Regions from separate parts of the Paenibacillus sp. J22R232 genome, predicted to be linked through region 2. Evidence: riboswitches for the same ligand, from Rfam matches in the RefSeq annotation. Region 2 holds a riboswitch; each other region holds the start of a gene.
What was found. Region 2 has a riboswitch for cyclic di-GMP ahead of AC0YN3_RS30485 (transglutaminase family protein). Riboswitches for the same ligand answer to the same signal wherever they lie in the genome.

Region 1: another riboswitch for cyclic di-GMP. It lies ahead of AC0YN3_RS11625 (pyridoxal phosphate-dependent decarboxylase family protein); the one in region 2 lies ahead of AC0YN3_RS30485 (transglutaminase family protein).
Region 3: another riboswitch for cyclic di-GMP. It lies ahead of AC0YN3_RS00840 (methyl-accepting chemotaxis protein); the one in region 2 lies ahead of AC0YN3_RS30485 (transglutaminase family protein).

What each region holds. Positions count from the first base shown of each region.
Region 1 is NZ_JBWDNK010000003.1:125,746-133,850, reverse strand. It holds gene AC0YN3_RS11630 (methyl-accepting chemotaxis protein) at 1-672, opposite strand, end outside; gene AC0YN3_RS11625 (pyridoxal phosphate-dependent decarboxylase family protein) at 653-2,335, opposite strand; cyclic di-GMP riboswitch class I at 2,428-2,513, opposite strand; gene kduD (2-dehydro-3-deoxy-D-gluconate 5-dehydrogenase KduD) at 3,071-3,826, opposite strand; gene AC0YN3_RS11615 (DeoR/GlpR family DNA-binding transcription regulator) at 3,831-4,625, opposite strand; gene kduI (5-dehydro-4-deoxy-D-glucuronate isomerase) at 4,651-5,481, opposite strand; gene AC0YN3_RS11605 (hypothetical protein) at 5,752-6,015, opposite strand; gene AC0YN3_RS11600 (histidine phosphatase family protein) at 6,128-6,691, opposite strand; gene AC0YN3_RS11595 (hypothetical protein) at 6,716-7,279, opposite strand; gene AC0YN3_RS11590 (hypothetical protein) at 7,317-7,733, opposite strand; gene AC0YN3_RS11585 (DUF4362 domain-containing protein) at 7,830-8,105, opposite strand, start outside.
Region 2 is NZ_JBWDNK010000021.1:69,104-77,208, reverse strand. It holds gene AC0YN3_RS30485 (transglutaminase family protein) at 222-1,025, opposite strand; cyclic di-GMP riboswitch class I at 1,039-1,117, opposite strand; cyclic di-GMP riboswitch class I at 1,167-1,245, opposite strand; gene lysS (lysine--tRNA ligase) at 1,411-2,919, opposite strand; gene greA (transcription elongation factor GreA) at 3,097-3,573, opposite strand; partial or broken gene AC0YN3_RS30470 (tRNA-dihydrouridine synthase) at 3,945-4,502, opposite strand; gene AC0YN3_RS30465 (helix-turn-helix domain-containing protein) at 4,561-4,773, opposite strand; gene folK (2-amino-4-hydroxy-6-hydroxymethyldihydropteridine diphosphokinase) at 4,725-5,273, opposite strand; gene folB (dihydroneopterin aldolase) at 5,251-5,637, opposite strand; gene folP (dihydropteroate synthase) at 5,705-6,553, opposite strand; gene pabC (aminodeoxychorismate lyase) at 6,609-7,496, opposite strand; gene pabA (aminodeoxychorismate/anthranilate synthase component II) at 7,493-8,074, opposite strand; gene AC0YN3_RS30435 (anthranilate synthase component I family protein) at 8,071-8,105, opposite strand, start outside.
Region 3 is NZ_JBWDNK010000001.1:189,237-197,341, forward strand. It holds gene AC0YN3_RS00835 (DUF1836 domain-containing protein) at 1-612, shown strand, start outside; cyclic di-GMP riboswitch class I at 687-771, shown strand; gene AC0YN3_RS00840 (methyl-accepting chemotaxis protein) at 857-2,614, shown strand; gene AC0YN3_RS00845 (GH1 family beta-glucosidase) at 2,808-4,151, shown strand; gene AC0YN3_RS00850 (UbiA family prenyltransferase) at 4,459-5,334, shown strand; gene AC0YN3_RS00855 (DUF6081 family protein) at 5,351-6,085, shown strand; gene AC0YN3_RS00860 (ATP-binding protein) at 6,101-7,504, shown strand; gene AC0YN3_RS00865 (response regulator transcription factor) at 7,497-8,105, shown strand, end outside.

The DNA of each region.
Region 1 (8,105 bases), on a different contig from region 2:
TCTTAGCGGATTCGTAATGACTTTACCGATCACGGCCGCAATGATACTCCCCACTACAAGCACGATCAGTGAAATAATAATCGTAGTCAGGTTTGAGCTAGCTGTTGTTTTCGGCACAACCGAAGCATCCAGATCTATCCCGAGTATGCCATAGGTAACGCCTGAATTATCCGATACCGGAACGAATATGGATTTATGAGTACCGTACTCGTCCACGTAAATAGGGCTTATCATTGATTTCTTGTCTGAAATCGCTGCTTTCATTTCATCGGTGAACGGATACGGCGTTCCAAAATCATCCGGCACGCCTGATAGAATTAGAATCCGTTCATTGTCCCCCGTATTCGATAGAATATAAATATTCTCAAGGCTATGGATCTCCTGCAGCTTCTCAAGCTCTGTTTTGATCAGCGCATAATTCGGATCCTCTATGCCTGACAGCTGCTTTCCTGAGCCGGGGATTGAAGCTAACGTATTGCTTGCAATTTGAATATCGGTTATCAATCGCTTATCGAACTGCTCCAGCAATTTCTCCGAAAGATTGTGCTGGGACATGTAACTCGATATAGCAAAGGCTGCACAAGTGATAACTTGCAAAAGCAGTATGCTTAATGCGATTTTTACGGCTAGATGCTCCTTATACCAATTGAAACTAAGTATAGATTTCTTCATGAGTGTACTCCCTTTTATTCATTCGATTATATTCCGAATAGGTTTCTTCGATTTTTCCTTTTAAATATTGGACGATGGAATGAACATCGGATACCTGCGTATACGGTGAAATAACGAACAGCTTGCTGGCATACAGCGCGATCCGTTTAGCATCTGTCGTTGGTACGTAAAGATGCTTTTTCGTATCGCCGAAGAACATTTCGCTCCGGTCTCTTCCCAGAATTTCAAATAATATTTCATTTAATTTGTTTTCCCTGTCTACTTCCTCGTAGCTGCAAGCACCGGCATATTCCTTTGGATATCCGTTCAGCCCATCCGAATACAACCGGAACAAAGTGATGATGCCCGGATTATGCGGATTTACAATAATCGCTTCCGGTATTTCCAGCTTCAGCGCTTTTCGGAAAGCGACATTTACTTCAACGAACTGAGCCAGCAGCTTTTGATAGCCTTCAATGCCAAACGCCAACAAAGCGCTGTATATGCTGATGGAGCTTCCCATTCTTGAGCATTCTAGCGTGTAGCTCGTGTGATATTGCCCATATCCTCGGTGTCCAACATAAGGTGTCTCGTCTGGATCCAAATCCAGAAGCTTTAAATCAGTAGCATTTTTCACTAAAAACAAGCTCGTTGAATAAGGCGTTTGCCCGAGCTTCTGAAAATCGAAGCAAAGCGAATCCGCTTTGTTCAAATGTTTCATTTTGGCTTGAATGGTTTGGAGTGCCGCAAGCGCATCTCCCTCAATGCTCAACGGATTATTAGCGAAATCATAGTTGTTGAAGAATGCGAAAAATCCGCCCAGAGCCGAGTCGGCATGAATGTGAGGCCGATTTATCCGATGCTCCTGTGCTAAGCGTTCTGTCATTCTATGCACGTCATCAAGGCTATCAATGCCCATTGCATCTGTCGTGCCCGTCGTGGCAACGACATATATCGGAATGCCGCCATTCGCAATGACCTGTTCCATTTTTGCTTTCAAATCGTCAATGTCCATCGAGCTGTCTTCGTGCGTACGGATTTTGACTAAATGATCGCTTCCGAGCCCCGTTGCTTCCATCGCCTTATAAAGGCTGTAATGCGCTGCCTCCGAGCAGAAAGCGTATAAATTCTGGGGCACTCCGGACTTGGCGGCGGATGAGCTTGCTTTATTGATTGCAAGCCTGAGGCCAGTAAATATAGCGCCCTGGCCGCCCCAGGTTGTGTATCCTCCGCTTTCTGCCGTTCGATATCCGACAAGATCCGACATCATTGCAACAACCTTAACTTCGGCTTCTGCGCCTGCCGGCCCATACACATCCCATAAATTATTGCCATTCACCATAAATGCCGCAAGCATGCCAAGTATGCCCGGTGTACTCGCCATAGGCAAAATGTTGGTTAGAAAATATTTGGTATGATAGGGATGAGCATGAAGCAAGGAAAGAAGCTCTTTGTTAACCTCTTCCAGAGGACTTCCGCTATGCGGAATTCGGCTAACATCCGCCAGCTCCTTATAAAATAACGGTCCTCTATCTTTATTCCCCTTCAAAAAAACCGAATCGGGATCTTTTAGCTCATCGACGCCGCTAACGATCTGCCCCATTAATTCCAACATTTGATTCCGTTGAGCTGCGTTTCCATCATCACTTGGAAATAAACGGCGAATATCTGATTGATTATGCATAACGTTATGACCTCTCTCCACTATTTGAATTTATCTCTCTGAATAAAAAAAGGCATACCTATAATTTTTCATAGGTATGCCTTTGCTTAATGCTTCGCAACTGGCTGACATTTCTTTTTAAGAAGTAGTCCCTATAGCTTTGCGCCACCATCTTTCGATGGGTTTGCCCGTATGAGATTTGGAGAAATTTGTACTTTAATTAGTAATCATTTACAGCTACTAGGAACATTCTACTATTTCGCATTTCTAAGATCAATACGTATTTATATATATAAGTCTAAAGTAATAGACAATTCGCCAAGAATTTATCTTTTTGTCACAATTGATATGATAATATACGGCTTTTTGGCTTATTATTAGTCGGATCAGTCTATTTATTTTCAAAAAAAACATATGTATGCACATATTAAAACGCATAAAAAAGAAGAGTTATATCCCTTCCTCTCTAGCACGTATGAGTTAGCTTTGATTGGTTGATGCTGCTGCATGACGGAACCCTTCGAATTGCCTCTTCCGTTCGTTTTCTATTCGGGCTGCTGAATCGTCAGGTGCTGCAGCAAAGACAGCAGCTTTGCCTGCATACGTCGTAGCAGGTGCGGCAGGCAACGCAGCGTAAGCCGTTGCAGCGCATGAAACTGCCCCAGGTCTCGAAAGTCGCTTGTCCGCATAATAAAAGGCTCTCACCCACACGGCCATAGCCGCACAGGGAGAGCCTTTTGTTTAAACGCGCCTAGCTTATCTTACCAGCCATCCGCCATCCACGGCGAGAATATGGCCGTTCATATAATCGGATGCCGCCGATGCCAGAAACACAGCAGGTCCGATTAAATCCTCGGAGGTGCCCCAGCGTCCTGCCGGGATACGCTGCAGGATTTGAGCGCTGCGAACCGGGTCTTCGCGTAACGCTTCGGTATTATCCGTGCTCATGTAGCCTGGGGCGATGGCGTTAACCTGCAAGCCCTTGCTTGCCCATTCGCTCGCCAGCGCCTTCGTTAGCCCTGCTACCGCATGCTTGCTTGACGTATAGCCAGGCACGTTAATGCCGCCTTGATAGGACAGCATCGAAGCGATATTAATGATTTTGCCGGAGCCCTGCTCGATCATTTTTTCCCCTGCCAGCTGCGATAAAACAAATACCGAATTTAAATTGACGTCGAGTACTGCCTGCCAATCCTCGTAGCTGTGATCCGCAGCAGGCGTCCGGCGAATAATGCCTGCATTATTTACTAGGATATCGATTCTGCCCAGCTCGTCCACTGTCCGCTCAATAATGCCGGCAAGCTTGGAACGGTCAGAAATATCCGCCTGAATCGTAATCGCTCTCCGTCCCAAAGCTCTAATCGCTTCCGCCGCTTTGTCGGCAGGGGTGCTGTTCGTAACAAGCGCTACGTCAGCGCCTGCCTCCGCTAATCCAAGTGCGATAGCTGCTCCGAGGCCGCGTCCCGCTCCCGTCACGACTGCCGTTTTTCCGCTCAAATCAAACAAACCCATCGGTTCATGTCCTCCCTTTTGCACGCTTTACGCTCTCTGGAAGCTGTGCCTTCATCATTTGGATCTGAAGAGCCTCATATTTGGCTGCCACCTCGGGCGAGATCCCCTCATCTGTGATGATGCAATCAATCTCGTCCAGGCCAGCAAATGTAATCAAGGCGCCTTTATCGAATTTGCTATGGTCAGCCAGGCAATAAACAGTCTTCGCATTGTCCATGTACAGCTTCTTCAGCTTAGACAATTCCTCTGTGAATATCGTCAAGCCATATTCCATATGAATGCCTGTCGTCGAAAGAAACAGCTTATGGACATTCAGCCTTTTAATCCATTCCTGGGACTCTGCCCCAATCAGCAGATTGTTATGGCGGTAGCCGCCGGGAATGACCAATCGCACCTGATCCTTCAAGGTCAGCTCGCGGATAATAAGCAGGTCGTTCGTCAGCACGGTTACGGGCATATTCGGGAGCCTCTTGGCCATCTCAAGCGTCGTGCTTCCCGCATCAAGCGCGATGATATCATTCTCCTCGATGCAAGTGAGCGCAAGCGCCGCAATGGCCGACTTCTCCTGCTGGTGCTTGCTGTTAGGAAATTGGAGCGGATAGAGGCTATCCTCGCCCTCTTGCTCTACCACAGCCCCGCCGTGGGTACGTTTGAGCAGCCCCTTCTCCTCCAGCTTCTCCAGATCTTCCCGTACCGTTTTTTCCGTTACGCCAAATTGCTCGCTCAGCTCAGATACTTTCACTGCGCCAAGCTGCTCTAGTTTCTCTATAATTTTCCGATGCCGTTCAGCAGCAAGCATGGTGCACCTCCTGTAGCGAATGCTTCTATTTTAGCTCGCTTGCAGGCACTGCGTCCATGTCTGTAAATGTATAATTCTCGCCGGCCATCGACCAGCAGAACGTGTAATTGCTCGTTCCTACGCCTGAGTGGATGGACCATGGAGGAGAAATGATCGCTTGCTCGTTCGCTACGACCAGATGTCTCGTCTGCGAAGGCTCGCCCATCATATGGAATACGCGCGCGTCGTCGTTCATGTCGAAGTATAGGTAAGCTTCCATGCGGCGATCATGCACATGAGAAGGCATCGTATTCCATACGCTTCCCGTTTTGAGGCTTGTTACGCCCAGCATCAGCTGACAGCTCTGAATGCCATCTGCGTGGATGTACTTGTACAATACGCGCTCATTCGACGTTTCTTGTGAGCCAAGATGAGTAGGATTCGCTTCCTCCATCGTCATTTTGCGCGTTGCGATCTCCGCGTGGGCGAGCGCCGAACAGAAGTACAGCTTGGCCGGGTTCGCTTTGTCTATGCTCGAGAGCAGGACTTGGCGCTTGCCTTTCCCGACGTAAAGCACTTCCAGCTTGCTCAGCTCGTATACCTCGCCGTCCACGGAAATCGAAGCCGGGCCGCCAATGTTCAGAAACCCAATCTCACGGCGCTCCAAGAAATATTCCGTCTTCAGCGTCGCTGCATCCTCAAGCTCCAGCGTCTCATTCACGGGCGTTGCCCCGCCAACGATCATGCGGTCATAATGCGTATATGTCATCTTGATTTGATCCTGTACGAACAGGCTCTCGATCAAAAACTCGCTGCGTAGACGTTCCGTATCGTATTGCTTCACATCGGTAGGGTTTGTTGTGTGGCGTACTTCCATTGGATAAAAGCCTCCTATAGTTTTATTGTGCAGCCGCTTGCAGCCAGCCGCACCAACGTTTGTTAATGTTCGTTTTTATAATATCACACATTTACGAACATAAACAGTACTTAAATGAAATTTGCATTATTTCAAACGGAATCGATTGGATATTCGCATATGAAAAAGCGGCCCATACTGCAGGCCGCCTTTTGTCCCATTTTGTATGTTTGCTAAGTTACATCGAGAGGAGATTTGATTCCCCCTATCATTTTAAGCGAGAAATACGAATCACCAGGTAAGTCTTCCGCCCGTATGCTTATATCCATGCAGTCGTTCATACTTTTCAATGCGCATGAGATGCTTCATTTGTGTTCTGTATAAACGAGAATAGTCTCTCCTTACCTCGGTATATTCTTTGCCGTAATCAACCATTTTAATGCCCTTCCGATATTCCTTAGTTTTGTTGGCTCTTGGATTCTTGTGCTTCTTCTCACGTACCTGCTGCGCGCTTTGCTTAGCTGCCCATACCAATATGTCTTCTCTTGCGAACATCTTCATCCCCGCCGTACCGGGTTAGATTATGGCAACCAGCCATTATACCGATACAACTAATAGAAGAAGACCTTTGGATTGAACATGCATGTCACTCACCTCTCTGCTTTATTTATTCCACCGGCTCACTCCATATCCTATTTACCTCCAAGAGCTCGGTGCCCTCGAAGGAAAGCTTGTAAATATCCGGCATTGCAAGCTGTTTCCAAAATTCAAAGCCATAGCTTACATCAAAAGCATTCATAATTAAAACAAGCAAATTTCCGTGCGTTCCAATGACGACATTTTTTCCGGGATAGCTGCTCAGCACCCGAAGCGTCGCTTCCACACCGCGTTTTTGTGCTACCGCATTCGATTCCCCGCCATCCCATGCAAAGCTCGAATCCTCCCATACCCTCTCGATTGCTGCTTGAAAATGGTCTACCGGCATGCCCGATAACAACCTTTCCCTAAAGCCCTCTACAGTTAATATCCGTCCCCCTGTATATGCAGCAATCCCTTCAACGGTCTGAACTGCCCGTTTATACGGACTGGATATGACATATTCGATAGAGAGATCCATAAGAAGCTCCGTTACCTTTTTTGCATCATTCAAACCTTTATTGGACAAAGGCCTATTTAATTCATCCGGCGTATAGAGCGAATGCGCATGCCTTACAAAATAAAGATTCGTCATAGGTTTCGCAGGCTCCTCCTCATGTTACTTCACCGTAATCGTTGCATGTACAGAACCGTGATAATAGCTGTCTACAACCTTTTCGTCTAAGGAGAAATCGGTATTCGCAGCAATGAGATAGGATCCGCTTGGCAGCAGCAGGTCCTTCTCCTCGTAAAAGGATCTCCAAAAGCTCGCGTTGGGATCATCATTCGAATAAGCGCCGCTTTTTTGGAAAGGAAAAAAATGCTTTTCGCCCTTTTTCAGTACAGTTGGACTAAGCTCAGTCGTATTAGCGCCTTCCATCTCAATCCTTTGGCCATCCGTTAAATAAAATACGATGTAGCTGCTTGGTCCCCAAATCGTAATCGAATCTTGAGCCCCGATATATGTCATGCTAACCGAGCACTCGATAGGCTCGCCCTTTGCGAAGGCAGTCTTCTCGATGTTCAAAGTCATTTCGAATAGCTCGTCTTTTTGCTGGAGCTTCGGTTCAGCCAGCTTGTGGGCTAGATCAGCGTCAATCTCATTCACATTCTCGCCTTCTCCATTATGTGCTCCGCAGGAAGTTAAAATGATCATGATAGCGATTAATAAAAGACGTTTCATCGTATTCCTCCTTTTTTTGCGCGAGCGGCTCGAATGGTTACTTTATGAACGATAACACATGCTCCTTTACTTCAATCTTCTGTTCTTCTGTTAGCTTTATGGAATGATGTTCGTCGGAAACAAGCTCCGGAACGAGTATGGTTGAAGGGTTATCGAGCTTCGTTACGCGCTCGTCGCCATCAGTAGACATGAAGATATCCGACCTGCTCCCGTCAGCTAGCGTGATTTCAGATTTAATAAAGTTTCCATCTATGTCGTAATGATCCTCAATCATTTTGATTTCGGACTTCACGTATTTCTCTCCTTCGACAACAATAGTAATGGCATTTACCTTTTTATAGCCCGTTCTCTCGAAAAAGCCCTCAGCATTCTGCTCGCTCATTTCTGTGGCAAAAGCCTCAATATGCTCGATTTTCTCCGATTTACCGCAGCCATTTAACACAACGACAATCATGCATAGAAGAATCCATTTTATGAAAATTGAATAATTGATTGTTTTCCTATTACTGATCAAACGACCACTCCTCTCATTTGAGTTACTTTCACACAATCACGGTATGCGCATGCTGAAAGTCGGTTGCTCCGCTTCCTTCCCGCTGCATCCGGATAATGTATATTTCTTTCCTTCATCTGTTTTATTTGTCGCGATTCCGCTGCAGAAAGAAAGCTGCTTAATTGGGTTTCCGTACGCATCATGCGTGCTATCAAAGGTATAGGCTATATTTTGACCATCAAAAATAAGATCTTGAAAGATCGCTCCACCTTCTATCGTATAGGAAGTGACATGAATTTCATCCGCTGTATTGCTTTTCACATTTCCCAGGAA
Region 2 (8,105 bases):
GAGCAATCTTTTCTTCCGTGTCGGCCGTGTGTCTCGTTGGCGACCTAGATAATATATCACGTTTGCCTATGGCATTGCAAGTGTTTTTTTCAGATTTAGTAAAATCATTTTTCCGTTCATAAAATTGAAGAAAAACACCAATCTCGATATGAGCTATATTAATGAAGGAACAAACAAAAAAACGAGCAAAGCGTATATACGCCTGCTCGTTGTTCTAACCCTTAATATTGTTTTGCGACTGTGTATTTCGAAGCATCCTTAATTTGCTCGAACTTCTTGTTGCCCTTTTTAAGGCCTGCATCAACTGTTGTGTCGATGATGACCCATTTGCCATCCAAGTAAACTTCGTTCCAAGCGTGATAAACATCAACGTATGACGAATTTCCCATCATCAACTTTGTCGGAATATCCAAGCTGCGAAGCATTCCTGCAAACAATGCAGCATATCCGTAGCAAATGTCCTTCTTAGATTTGAACGTACGATCGATACTTGGCAAGTAATCAACCGAAAGGTTCGCGGCTAATTGATTGTCGTAGTTAATGTTTGTAATAACATAATCATAAACGGCCTTTACTTTCTCGCTATCCGTTTTTTTGTTTTTTGTAAGCTCTTTAGCCTTCAGGATCGCGTTGCTTGTATCGGTCCAATTAATGTTTTGGATCGAGTTCAGATAAAGTACTGTACTGTCTTTCAAGCTCAGGGTAACGGTTTGTTTTGATACCAGCTTGTACTTGTTTGCCGACGCGTTTTCTAATACCGATATTGTATATTGCCCGTTACCAAGCTGCAGCGGAAATTGTTCTGTTTTTCCACCTGCAGTTAGGTTGTACGTATAGTTAGCTTGTCCTTTTGCAATCATAAGTTTCGTTTTCACTTTAGCGTTAACCGGATATTTAACAGCCACGACACCGTTGCTGAGATTAGTCGTATCCAGCCATTGGTTTGCTTCACTAGCCTGAGCAGGCGTTACATTAATAGAAGCAAACAGGATAAAAGCTGCGATCAACATCATAAATTTACGCATAAAAAAAACCCCTTTCGGTAGCTGGCTGCCATCTTTCGGAAGGCCCTTTAGCTTTGCGTCCCTATCTTTCGATAGGTTTGCCGTTATCGTATGAAGCTTTACTCATTCATTTAAAGAGAAAATAAAAAAAAAGCTTGTCCATTCGGTAGCTGGCTGCCATCTTTCGGAAGGCCCTTTAGCTTTGCGTCCCTACCTTTCGATAGGTTTGCCGTTATCGTGCTCTGCTTTATAGTTCTAATATACCATATGAATCTCACAAATCAATAGGCCTATTAGATTTCAGGGCATATTTTGGTAGATTTTAAGAATTGATGCCGTAGAAGCTAGATATTAGTCAATAAAAAAACGCCGAGACTAATCAGCCCCGGCGATTCTATACACTGTGTTATTCAGCAGACTTTTGGTCTCTCATATGAGGGAACAGCAGCACGTCACGGATGGACGGTGCATCTGTCAACAGCATAATCAAGCGGTCTATCCCGATTCCAAGCCCCCCAGTAGGCGGCATACCGTATTCTAAAGCACGGATAAAGTCCTCATCCATCTCATGTGCTTCATCATTGCCATGCTCACGTTCAACTAGCTGTGATTCGAACCGTTCGCGTTGATCGATAGGATCATTAAGCTCTGTAAAAGCATTCGCATGTTCGCGAGCCACAATAAACAACTCGAAACGATCTGTGAAACGCGGATCTGCTTCGCTCTTTTTCGCAAGCGGTGAAATAGCGACCGGATGTCCGGTTACAAAAGTCGGCTGAATTAGAGTGTGCTCACAGAACTGCTCGAAAAAGGCGTTAAGGATATGGCCAAAGGTCATATGGGCATCAACTCCAACCTTATGCTCCTTTGCCAAGCGGTGTGCTTCCTCATCGCTCATTTCCACGCCGAAATCAACGCCAGTCGTTTCCTTAACAATCTCAACCATGGATACTCTGCGCCATTGCGGAGCTAAATCAATTTCTTGCCCTTGATAAGTGATCGTCGTCGTACCGAGCACTTCTTGGGCGATATGTGCAATGACATTCTCTGTCAAAGCCATAATGTCCTTATAGTCCGCGTAAGCCTCGTACAACTCAATCATCGTAAACTCTGGATTATGCCGCGTGGACATCCCTTCATTGCGATATACGCGGCCAATTTCGTATACCTTCTCCAATCCGCCGACGATGAGGCGTTTCAAATGAAGTTCGATCGCGATACGCATATAAAGCTGCATATCAAGCGCATTATGATGTGTCTCGAACGGACGCGCTGCCGCACCGCCTGCAATGGAATGCAAGGTTGGCGTCTCTACCTCTAGATAACCTCGGGAATCCAGGTAGCGGCGCATCGATTGAATGATTTTGGAACGTGTAATAAAGGTTTGCTGTACGTCAGGGTTGACGATAAGATCAACATAACGTTGGCGGTAACGAAGCTCTACATCCTTCAGGCCGTGATATTTGTCAGGCAGCGGAAGCAACGACTTCGTCAACACTTCAATATCATGGGCTTTGACTGAAACCTCGCCCGTATTTGTTTTGAACACAACGCCCTGCACGCCGATGATATCTCCAATATCGAGCAGATCGAATGCGGCAAACTTGTGCTCCTCGACGGTATCTTTACGTACATAGATTTGGATCTTTCCGCTCAAATCCTGAATCGTGGCAAAACCGGCCTTGCCCATTCCGCGTTTTTGCATGATACGTCCTGCAATGCGCACGGAAACGGCTTGTCCCTCCAGTTCTTCCTTGCTATGACCTTCATTGGTTTGTACGATTTCTTTTGCGTTATGCGTCCGCTCAAACTTCCGTCCGAAAGGATCGACGCCCAACCCTCTAAGCTCGTCTAATTTGTCTCTGCGAATTTGCAAGAGCTCGCTTAGCTCCTGCTCATTGTTTTCATGTTCCACTTCTTCATCTCCTTGATCATTCGGCAAGCATAAGCAGCTGTGGCCAGATTATTGCGGCATTCAATCATTTTCCGATAAAATATAAGCGCCGCATCAGTATCCATCTATACGTTCTTATATTTTAAACGTTCAAAAAGCTTCCTACAAGGAAGCTTTTTGATCCGCGCATAGCAAACCTTACTTTTTGATGTCGAGAATTTTGTATTGAATGATGCCGACAGGTACGCTGACTTCGACAACCGTTCCTTTTTTCTTGCCCAAAATCGCTTTGCCTACCGGACTTTCATTTGAGATCTTATTTTGCAGCGGATCAGCCTCTGCCGTGCCTACAATGGAATATTCCATTGTGTCGCCGTATTCCATATCTTCAACCGTCACGATCGAACCGATGCTAACGGTATCAATATCAATATCGTCATTATTTATTATACGCGCGTTGCGCAGCATTTTCTCAAGGGTAAGAACGCGTCCTTCGATAAACGCCTGCTCATTCTTCGCATCCTCATACTCCGAGTTCTCGCTTATATCACCATAGCCAATCGCTACTTTAATACGTTCAGCAACTTCACGACGCTTGACCGATTTTAGGTTTTCTAATTCATCTTCAAGCTTTCGCAGCCCTTCTTGAGTCAGAATGATTTGCTTATCGTTCATCTTTCCGATTCTCCTGTCATGTGACTAATTTTTCATACCTTGTATGAATTCACTGATACCTAATATATTACGCTTCCTGATCCTCATACCTACTGTTAATTGGAGCGCTCTTGATGTATTCGTTAGATTATATTGCACGATTATATTGCAAGGTTCCCTGAATGTCAATCAAAGCCAGACGAGCCATTGAAACCGTTTCAATTCTTAAAACGGAAGCAGAAGCCGCTCGATAGCAGCTTTTGTCGAATGCTGTCGGTAAGCTTCGATTTCCATCCGCTGCCTATAACCGGTCTATGATTGGATTAGTATACGATCCCTTCAACAGTACCTGATGTTCCGTCAGCTGTAATAGCAGCTGATTAGTTCTCCTCGCGGCTAATCATTGCGCCGTCGCAGCCGGTATGATCCAGAAGGTGCTTGGCATTCTCAAGTAAGATTACGTCTCCATTGCTTATATCAGGAAAAGATACCGCTTCTTTTACATCTTTTATGATGTCCAAATTGGCCATGCCTGTATACAGCTGCTCGCGACCGTGCATGCTTACCGCCTTGCCTCCCGCGTGCCCAACGGCACGCGCATTCTCAACAGCAACTATATGCTCATCGTCCCAGCTGGTACGCATTTTCACTGTTACTCGCTTCTTAACCGCATCTAAAGCTGACGAAACCAATTCGTGAATTTTTATCGACAAGCGATTCCGGCCCCGCCGAATATTCGAAGGCTGAGCGGCTTCTCGCGTTCGTCAACGAACAGCATTTCAAGCGTTCATTTGTTGCCGTGAAGAATAGCGTTGTCACTAACCATCCCCGCACATACAAGGCCCTGTTTCATATTCCTTTGCAATCAATCGATAAGCAGGATTGCACTCGCCTGCCATCGGTGCTAGCCCCACTCTGTTCTTCATCTCGATGTCTCCGACTTTCAGCATGTCGCTCCTCACTTCCCTTCTGATTGGTTATTGTTCATATGAAAGAAATGCAGCATCGCTATTCGCGATCATCCGACATTAACTCCTCGTAGCTGATTCCTAGCGTTTTGGCGATATGGCCGAGCAGCTTCGGATCGGTCTTTCTTGTTCCGCGCTCTAAAGAGCCGAGCACGGCTACTGATACGCCAAGCTCCTTGGCCAGCTCCTGCTGAGTGTAGCCCTTCAGCTTTCGAAAGGCTCTGACGCGCTGCGCCAATTGATTGTTTTCCATAATGTAATGCCTTCCTTTCCATCCAGAAGCGCCGCTTCGGACGCTGCGCCTACCTCCTGCTGCAGCAGATGCGATTGATCAAGCACATCATGCAGCGGCACAAGGACAAACGCCCGCTCCATCATGCGCGGATGCGGCAAGGTTAGTTCCTCTTGATCCATTCTGACATTATCATATAGGAGCAGATCGAGGTCAATGGTTCTAGGTCCCCAACGTATTTGTCGAACTCTCCCTAATTGCTGCTCAAAGGCTAGAAGCTGACGCAGCAGCTCTATCGGAGATAATGTCGTTTGTACAGCCAACACCATATTGAGAAAAGGCGGTTGCTCCGTATAGCCTACCGGATCCGTCTCATACAAACCGGATACTCGGTTTACCTTGATGCTTGAATGCTCGTCTATTAAGCTAATCGCGGACAACAGTAGTTGTTCTCTGTTCCCCATGTTCGAGCCAAGTGCAATATAAGCTGCTGCCCCATTATGCGGGAATAGTTCGTCCATCAGCATCCCGCTTTCTACGCAGCTCCACCGTTACTCCGTCAAAATGGATATCGAACGGCGGGTTCGGCTTCGTTACTCGAACCGTCACTTCATTTACCATAGTATAAGCTTCCAATACCCGTGATGCAATGTGACCGGTTAAAGCTTCTATTAGCTTAAAAGGAGGACCTTCCACAATCGTTTTGGCCAGCGCATGAATCTCAGCATAATTAACCGTGCAGGTTAGATCATCGGTTGCTGCCGCTTGCTCCAAATCCATGGCAAGTTCGATATCGACTTCGTATTTCTGTCCGAGCTTGTTCTCTTCGGGGAATACGCCGTGGTATCCGTAAAACTTCATCCCTTTAATGATCATGTTGTCCATTATATCCACTCTCCCAACGTTATAGCATGCCTATCTGTCGAAAATAACGCATATGCTTTTGCTGCTTTTAATCGCGGTATACGATAGCGTCAGCCATCCGTGCAGCGCGCTTGATTGCGCCTACGTCATGAACGCGCATGACTTGGCAGCCTTGTGCGATGCCAAGGACGACAGTCGCTGCCGTGCCTTCAACAAGCTCTTCAACAGGCAGATCTAACGTCTGCCTAATGAATCGTTTGCGCGAGGTACCAAGGAGAACAGGGTAACCGAGTCCCGCTACCTCTGATAAACGGCCCATTAGTTCGAGATTATCCTCATGGGTTTTGGCAAAACCAATACCCGGATCAAGCCATATTTGATCTTCCTTCACTCCGGCTGCCTGCGCCAAGCGCACGCTTCCAATCAGATCGGCAAGCACATCAGGAACCAAATCGTTATAGTCCCTCGCATGCCGGTTATGGCTAATAATGACCGGACATCCGTATTCCGCTGCCACCGGCGCCATATTGGGGTCACCCTTCAAGCCCCAAATATCATTGATGATATGGGCTCCGGCCTCCAACGATTGACGAGCCGCCTCCGCTTTATAGGTGTCAATTGAGATTGGCATATGCGGTAGCGCTTTACGTACTGCCCGAATAACGGGAACGATCCGGCGCAGCTCTTCTTCAAGACTAACCGGCTCGAATCCTGGACGAGTAGACTCTCCCCCAATATCGAGCATGTCCGCTCCAGCCAACGCCATCGCTTCTGCGTGAGCTACGGCTGCCTCAATATTCATGTATCGCCCCCCATCCGAGAACGAATCGGGTGTCGCATTCAGAATGCCCATGATGAGTGTCTGATTGCCTAGCGCAAGCGTCGCTCCGTCTCCAAAGTCGTATGCTCTATTGTAGAAAACCGGTTGCTGATTCACTTTATTACCGCCTTCCTTTGTATGTTCTCTAAATCTGTCCTTTAGAAGGTACAGGCTAATACATCTCACCATTTGCCGTCGTCCATTTCCTATATAACGTTAAGAGCTGCCTGGTTATAGCGCCAGCCTCCCCGTTGCCTACAATACGGGCCTGTCCCAAAATATCGGTTAAACTCGTAACAGGAACGAGCTCCTGAATGGAGTTGGTCAGCCAAACCTCGTCAGCCTGCAGCAGCATGTCCCAGCTGTATAACCCTTCGTCCGTTTGGTATCCTTCGCCTCTCGCCAGTTCCAGCACACGCTCCCGCGTAATGCCAGGCAGTATGCCGGTTGATATCGCAGGCGTGCATACGACGTTATCCTTCACAAAAAACAAGTTGCTGACAATCCCCTCTGCCAGCCATCCCTCATGGCTTAGCATAAGTCCTTCCGCTCCCGCCGAAGCCCCGCTTGCGAGCAGCTCCCGCTTCGCAATAATATTGTTCATATAATGGAGAGACTTGTAGCGAACGTCACCTTCCGGGGTGTTCCGCCGCGTCTGCATAAGCCGCAGCTCCCTTCCGCGCATATGAACCGCATCATTTATGGGCGGCAGAGCCTTCACTAACATAAGTACAGTCGGACGCTCATAATCACCGGTCGGCAAGCCCAGTTCCGCTTCCCCCGCGCTAACGGTCATACGGACATAAGCGTCCTCCAATCCGTTTGCTGCAATCAACTCTTTTACCCATGCAGCAATATGTTCCGGATTGCTCTGGTATCGAATGCCCAGCTGCTCGCAGCCCGCATGCAGGCGGTTCAAATGCCGGTCCAATAAAAAAGGTACCCCATTATAGGTGCGAAAGGTTTCGAACAAGCCCATGCCGTACAAAAAACCGTGATCATAAACTGAGATCACGGCTTCGCTTGCTTCCAAAACGGTGCCGTTCAGCCCGATTTTCATCGCACTGCGCCCGTCCGGTTTTGCAAGAAATTACGAAGCATTGTAAGCCCATGCTCCGTTATGATCGATTCAGGGTGGAATTGTACGCCCTCAATCGGATATTCCTTATGGCGAAGGCCCATAATTTCGCCTTCCTCTGTTTCCGCTGTAATCTCCAGACAGTCCGGCAGCGTTTCTCGACGCACGATAAGGGAGTGGTAGCGCGTTGCCGTAAACGGCGAGGGCATTCCCTCGAATATGGATGTCCCCTGATGATGAATCGCGGATGTCTTGCCGTGCATAAGCTTCTCGGCGCGAACAACCTCGCCTCCAAAGGCCTGTCCGATAGACTGATGCCCTAAGCAAACACCGAAAATAGGAATTTTTCCTTTGAAATGCTCGATAAGGGATAAGCTGATACCCGCTTCATTCGGAGAACATGGACCTGGCGATATCAGAATATGATCGGGTGCCATCGCTTCGATTCCTGCCAAATCGATCTCGTCATTGCGTTTCACCGTAATGTCTTCACCAAGCTCACCCAAATATTGAACGAGATTGTACGTAAAAGAATCATAATTATCGATTACCAATATCATGTTAAGGCTCCCCCTTTATCCGGCTCTGCCG
Region 3 (8,105 bases), on a different contig from region 2:
ACGCTGCTGCCTCCGATTATTGAGAAGCTGATCAAAGGCAATGAGCTCAAAGGTTTTTCGCTACATGAAATTGCCGCTCTCGGTCAACTGATCGAATATTCGAATCTGTCGATAACGTCCATGCAAAATTGGGTAAAGCGCGATTTTAAGCCTTATTTCGATTGCCCGAAGGCGGGTAAAAAATATTCGCTCAATCAGGCTGCGTTATTGTTCATTATTGATGATTTAAAGTCAAATCTTGATTTTGAATCCATACGCAAGCTATTTGAGATCGTTTTTAAAAAACCAGAGGATGAGAAGGCCGATTTGGTCGGTCCTATTCAATTATATGCATCCTATACCAGTATGTTTGAAGAACTGGATGCTAACAACGATCAACTGCTCGATATTTCCGGACATTTGAAGGAAAATCCGCATCAAGATATTTTGACGGAGGAAGCCATTCGCTCGTCAGCCAATCAATTCGCGAACCAATTGCCTAACTTAACGGACAATCAATGGGAAGCCGTGCGCAATATTTTGCTGATTGCTGTCATATCCATACAAACGTCCTATTTTCATTCTCTCTCAAGGCGTTATTGCAATGCGACTTTGTTTCTAAGTCCCGAATAAAATAGTTCTATAGGGATATACAGAAACTCTTAATTGTCCTATACTGGATTATGTTGTAAATACAAACATAGACAATCTGAAAATGGCAAACTTGCCGAAAGGCTAGGACGCAAAGTTATGGGCCTAAAGCATGTGTGCTAAGGTCGCCAGACCGCCGGAAGGATATAGAGCTAAGAAGCTGTCCGCCTCCTGTGGCTGGATAGCTTTTTTGCTTTTTTCAGAGGGACAGAGGAGAGAAAGTGGAATGGTGTTGAAGGACTGGTTGAGGAAAACGAGCATGCTGTCGAAGAAAATGAACATGAGGAAAATTACGACCAAGTTATTTCTAATTACGGCAATCATCACCCTCTTCAATCTAGGTGCAGGCGCGTTTATTTATGTTCAGAACGTATCGGTTGCAGGCTCAGTCGAGGATTCGGATCACCTGTCACGTGCCGAGAGGAACTACCAAGGTATTTCCAATAAACTGCTGAAGGCCATGCTCCTAATGGTGGATGCAATCGAGAACGGAAATAGCGATGCTTCATCTATTATGAAAGATTTGGAAACCCTCCCTGCCAATATCGACGAGCTTGAGAAGCAGCTTATCGAAATGGACAAAAAATACCCTCCAGCTACGGAAGGCGGCCAGCTTTATGCCAATCAAATTGGCGTTCTTCGCCTCGCACTCGATAATCTCAATCAAACCAATACCGATGTATCAGGTTTAACAGCTGAAGAGAAGTCCTTGCGCATCAGCAATCTAATCAGCGTATATACTGTAATTCTGAGCTATTCGAACGATACCATGCATGAGCGGCTCACACAGGACGCAGAAACTACCCAAAACGATCTGAACCGAGATGTTTCGAGCGCTAATATCATCGTGCTCATCAACGTCATTCTGCTTGCCATATTGCCAGCAATCATGATTTATGGCGTCACGCAATCGATTAAAACGGGGCTGACCGGCATTACAAGACGCATACGCGCATATGGCAGCAATGATTTCACGAGTCAGGAGAAGCTGGCCCGCTCCGATGAATTCGGAGAAATTGATCAGGCGCTAGCCGCAATGGGCGATAATTTGCGCGACACGATAAAAGCTACGCTTAACGTCAGCGAGTCGGTGCTTCACGTTTCACGCAATATGGATACGATGATCGGAAGCAACCGCAAAGCTTCGGAGGATGTGAAAGGTCAGGTTGACCTTGGCCGTGAAGCGCTGCTATCGCAATATGACGATGCTTCATCGATCTCGGCGGTAACGGAGCAAATATCGGCAAGCTCCGAGCAGATTGCTGCTTCAAGCGAGTACATAAACAATGACATGCGCCAAATGAAGCAGTCCTCCCAGAGCGGCTCGCAGCAAATGGCAGGCGTTGTCGTCATGGTTAACGAAACCGTTGAGCAATTCGCCAAGCTGACGGAGGCATTTGAAGCGATGAATGGCCGATACAACAATGTTTCCAAGTTTTTGAACGGCATTCAGGATTTGAACACGCAGACGAATCTGTTGTCGCTTAACGCATCCATTGAATCCGCAAGGGCTGGGGAGCATGGACGCGGCTTTGCGGTTGTGGCGGAAGAAATTAGGAAGCTGTCGAGCCAGACGGATTCCATATCTAAGCAGATTACGAAGGAATTGTCGCTCATTCAGAGCGATGTAGCCTCAAGCAGCAGAACCATCGGAAGCTTTGCGAATGTGATTCAATCGACAAGGCAAGCTTCGGAGACGGCAAGCGGCACGTTCCAAGCTTTGGAATCGCAAAGCAGCGTATTGTCTGACCAAATGAGCGAAATTTCAACGGCAATAAGCGAGATAACGGCAGGAATGACGCATATCGTTTCCGCTGTTGACAAACTGCTGAACACATCCACGGACGTTAACGGGAAAATGGAGCATATGAGCGAGCTTTCCGTTAAGCAAAACGATATTTCCGATGAGCTTCGCAATCTGGCAGAAAAGCTGACCGGCTCTTCGCATGAGCTGAAAGAGAAGGCTTCTGTCTTTAAGCTATAGAAGTAATAATAGCCAAATCAAAGGGCGCTTCTGCGATATGCAGAAGCGTTCTTTTTTTTGCGAGCTTGCCGATAGTTGGCTTAGCGGTTTGTCATGGAAAAGTCACAGGGGCGTTAGGAAAGTCATTGTACGAGCAGTATAATAAACCGTTGTACCGATATGATAGATAGAAAACAGCTGGAGGTAGCGGAGAATGACGACTGTACAATTTCCAAAAGATTTCAAATGGGGAACGGCTACTGCCGCGTACCAAATCGAAGGCGCATTTGATGAGGATGGACGGAGTGCCAGCATATGGGACACGTTCGCCAAAACACCGGGCAAGGTGTTGAACGGAGACAACGGCGACGTGGCATGCGACAGTTATCACCGCGTCGATGATGACATTCGGCTGCTGAAGGAGCTTGGCGTTTCCGTATATAGGTTCTCGATAGCTTGGCCGCGCGTGATCCCGCAAGGCAGAGGGGAAATTAATCCGCTAGGCCTTGATTACTACGAGGAGCTAATCGACAAGCTCATCGCGAATGATATTGAACCTTTTGTAACGCTATACCATTGGGATTTGCCTCAGACGCTTCAGGATGGGGGAGGATGGGAAAACCGTGCGACAATTGATGCTTTTGTCCAATATGCAGAGACGGTATTCCGTAAATTTAACGGTAAGGTTAAAAGATGGATTACGCTTAACGAGCCTTGGTGTATTTCCATATTATCCAACTACCTAGGCGCACATGCGCCAGGCAAGCAGGATATGCAGGCTGCACTTGATGTCGCTCACCACATTCTAGTGGCTCACGGCTTAACCGTTAAGCGATTCCGCGAGCTTGGCATCGAAGGCGAGATCGGTTATGCGCCGAATACGGAATGGAGAACGGCCTACAGCTCTTCTCCTGAGGATGTACGGGCTGCCCAGCTCCGCAACGGTTCATTTAATGAATGGTTCCTATCGCCTGTATTGAAAGGCGAGTATCCGGTGCTGCTGACGAATTGGTACGAGAGCAAGGGCTTCAAGGTGAAGGTTGAGCCGGGGGACATGGCTATTATTTCGCAGCCAATCGATTTCTTAGGCATCAATTATTATACGGGCAGCTTGATTCGCCATGCGGAGGGCAATGATTTGTATGACAGCGAAGAAATTAGCTCAAGCTTTGCCAAAACGGATTTTGATTGGAATATATATGCTGACGGGTTCTACCATGTGCTGACTTGGATCACCGAAACTTACGGTCAAATTCCGATCTATATTACCGAGAATGGCGCTTGTTACGAGGCAGAGCTGCAGGATGGGCAAATAAACGACGAAGCGAGAATCAGCTTCCTTCGCGATCATATTATGGCTTTGCACCGCGCGATCGAGTCTGGCGTGCCCGTTAAAGGCTACATGGTGTGGTCATTGATGGACAACTTCGAATGGGCCTTTGGCTATTCCAAGCCTTTCGGGCTCGTTCATATCAACTTCGAGACGCTGGAGAGAACGCCAAAGGCAAGCTATTATTGGTATAACCAGCTTGTCGCTGCCAACCAATTGGAGATTTAATCGTCAGTCTTATGAAGCAGGCGGAACCCGAGCAAGGGGATTCTGCCTGCTTCTTTGTGCTGTAAAAGAAGGATAAGCATGCCATACGCCGAAATGAGGGAGTGGCAGCGGGCAAATACATAGCCGGAAGCTGAACGCATTCGGCGCCATGCAAAAGCAAGCGCCAAAGCGGAGCCGCTCCTAATCCATTTGTTGACTTACAGCAAATATAAGTGGTTCAATTGAACCATCGACAACAAAGGGAGCAGTGAATACATCCATGTTTAAACAATTTCTTAAGGCATCTAGGGTCAGGGTGTTACCTGTGATGCTCATTCCGGTAGCGTTAGGCGCACTTGGCGCATATGTTTGGAACGGCGTTTTCCATCCATTCTTGTTCGTGATTACGATTATCGGCGCAGGAGCGGCACATTTGTTCTCTAATATGATCAATGATTTATGGGATTATTATAACGGTACGGATACGGCTGCCCAGACAACGGATGGCGTGATTCCAACTAATTCGGGTTATTTGACGAAGGGAACCTGGAGCATTCGCGCATTTGCCGCAGTCACGTGGGTCTTGTTCGGCATTGCGGCGATATGCGGTGTCATCTTAAGCATGTTAAGCGGCTGGCTTGCGCTAGTGTTTGGCGTTCTAGGCGCTTTAATCGCTTATTTCTATGTGGCGCCGCCTATCCAGTTCGGTTATCGAGGCAAAGGCTACAGTGAGCTTGCGATTCTGATCTCATTCGGGGTACTGCCTGTCGTCGGCGCTTATTTCGTGCAAACCTCGCAGCTCGATTACCGCGCATTGCTGCTTTCATTGCCGATTGGACTGCTCACGACTCTCATTTTGTTCAACCATCATTTTTTGCATTGGCAAGCGGACAAGCAAGCCGGCAAACGGACGCTAGTCGTTGTATGGGGGGAGCGCAGGGCGTTGCTGTTCTCGCGCGTTTTGCTGGCACTGGCTTATTTCACTCTCGTTGTATGCGTGGCACTGGACGCGCTGCCGGTATATGCTTTGCTCGCTTTGCCGACAGCCATTCCGTTGTACCGCGTTTATGGCCGGCTATCGGCGCGCAACGATTCAGCGGCATACGTGCCGTTGATGGGCGCCTCTGTGAAAGCGACGATTCGCTGCGGAACGGTACTGATAGCTGCTTTATGGATTCAAGGACTTGTGCAAGCAATCAACTAAAAAGGTGGGTAATAAAGTGGATAAACAATGGACTTTAGGTGATTTTCATACGATATTGAATGAAGGGGAGGTTTGGAAAATCGGAGGTTTCCCGCTTCAGGACGGAAGCTTCTGGCAATACCGCGAGCCGAATGCGGTCGTTATCGTACGCAACGGCATGCTCTATGTGCGCGCGCCGCTTAGCCGCTCGAATGATCAAATTCAAATTTTGGATAACGCGAAGCATATGTATTATTCCGCAGAGCCCGTGCTCGTGCCCGAATCAGGAATCATCAGCTTCGAGCTTCAAATTCGCGCGCGTTCGCAGCATACGGCGTCGAATGATTTATACGACGGCTTTGTTTCATTGAACTTGCTTGACTTCACGACAGGCGGGGCGCTCGATTTTTTTGCCGGGAACGATAAGTACGCAAGCGTGTACGCGGTTCTTCCTTTTCCGGGGGTGAAGGTGCCTGAAACCGATAAAACAAGGTATTTTTGCGTGTTCAAGGAAGATACGGACTTTGAAGCCCAATCGTTCAACGTTTACAAAATCACTTATAATCGCGCAACGGATGAAGTGGTCTTTCTCGTTAACGGAAAAGAAGTCAGAAGAGAGAGAAACGTACCGGTAAAGTTCAATCAATTCACCGTGGCGCTAGGCATCATGACAGAGAAGGATTTGACGCCTGAAGGCAGTGTCTCTGTGCATGGACAAACAGTCATTGGAGAGTGGTCTCCGATCACGATTGAAATAACCGAGCAAGGATAATGAAGGAGCTGCGTTATGTTATTCGTTCTTATCGCACTGTGGGCAATCGCGGCCATCATATGGCTCTCTGACCGGCGGTCGTCCGTTAATCATTGGTTGGGCGCTGTCGCGTTTACGGGAGGCGCGGGCGCGCTTGCCGCCGTTCTGGATTTGCAATGGCTGCCTGCTGCGGCAGAAGCAGGAATGAATGAGGTAGCGCAGCAGCTCCTTTACCGACTGCAGGCAGTCTCCTCGCTCGTGTCCTATTACGGGCTGCCTTATTCATTCGTTCTGTTCGCCAATGCGTATCGGCCGGTTCGCATGGCCAAACGCCTTCAAGTGCTCATGCCATTGTTGCTGCTTATACCGATTGCGTTTTGCGTGATCTTTACACCGTTTTACACGACGATGTATCCTATTTCCTTTCGAATCGTAGTGTGGTGGGCAGTACCTTATATCGTGTACGGAGCCGTTCAAGTGCTGCTGAGGCGCCAGCTTCAAGCCTCTTTTTCACGGACGCATTGGATTATCTGTTCCGTTGTTCTGCCCCCTGTTATGTTTAGCATGGTAATGAATTATGTGCTTCCAAGCTTCGGCATGCTGAGGATGTGGGTCTATAACACGTGGATCGTCGGATTAGGCGTGACCGTATTTGTCATTGCTTTGTTTACATACGGATTCATGGGCGTTCGCGTCAACATTGACCGCAGGCGGTATGACTCTACGTTGAGAGCGGTTACTTCAGGCACCGCTATTCTGAATCATGCCATCAAAAACGATGCAGGCAAAATGAGGCTGTTCTCCGAGAAAATGAAGGCATATGCGATTGCCACGGATCAGCGCGAGCTGCTCGCTGACATCGAGACGGTGCTTGGCGCATCGCGCCATATGCAGGAGATGCTGCATCGCGTTCATCGGCGCACGGAGGATCTGATGCTCCGCGTGGAGGCTGTAGACTTGGCAGAGCTTATTGAGCGGACCTTGAAGGGCTACAGCCCCGTTCTTGGGTCTGTAACGCTGCATACTTCGTTGATTAAAGGCTGGGTTTGCCGAATCGATCCTGCCCAGTTCAGCGAGGCGCTTGGCAATATTGCAGCGAATGCCTTGGAAGCGATGAACGGCGAAGGAGAGCTTCTTGTTCAATTAAGCGAGACGAAACGCGAGCTCATCGTCGAGATTAAAGATACGGGGCCGGGCCTTAGCAAGAGCGAAGCAGCAAAGGTTTTGGAACCCTTTTATACGACAAAAAGCGGTAGCGACATCAATTTTGGATTAGGCTTGCCATATGCTTACCACGTCATGCGCAAGCACAAAGGCATGCTGAATCTTAGAAGCAAGCCTGGTGTTGGGACGTCCGTTTTCCTAATATTTGCGAAACGAGCCGTTCAGGCGGAACGTACGGATGCCGTTTATGCGGAAGGGAGTACAACAAATGACTAATATTCGAGTATGGATTGTAGAGGATGATCTCGACTGGCTTCGAGGCTTAGTGGCTTACATAAATAACGAGCTTGACATGGAGGTCGTCTGGACGTCCAGCAAGCCGGAAGACGTCAGGCTTGCCTTGCAGGACGGGCTGCAGCAGTCAACGCCAGCGGATGTCATGCTAATGGATATTATGCTGGAGGGCCGTCCCGAAGGTGTGCTCCTTGCGGAAGAAGCCGCGCTTGCCACCGGTGTTAAGGTTATCATGCTCACCTCGATGGAGGAGAAAGAGCTCATCTTCCGATCGTTCCAAGCGGGAGCCATCGATTATCAAATCAAATCGGATTTCGAGAAGTTGCCTGAAGCGATTCGTTCCGCATACAGAAGCCAATCACCAATCAATGCGGCGGTAGCAGAGAACATGCGGGAGGAGTTCCGGCGCTTGAAGCAGCTGGAGCGAGAGTTCGAGGTTAAGAAGCTGGGAGATCTGATCACGCCTTCCGAGTTGCAGCTGCTCGATCTCATTGATCAAGGGTATACGCAGCCGCAGATAGCCGACAAGCTCGTCGTGTCGATACGAACCGTCAAAAATCATGTCAATCATATTTTAAAAAAG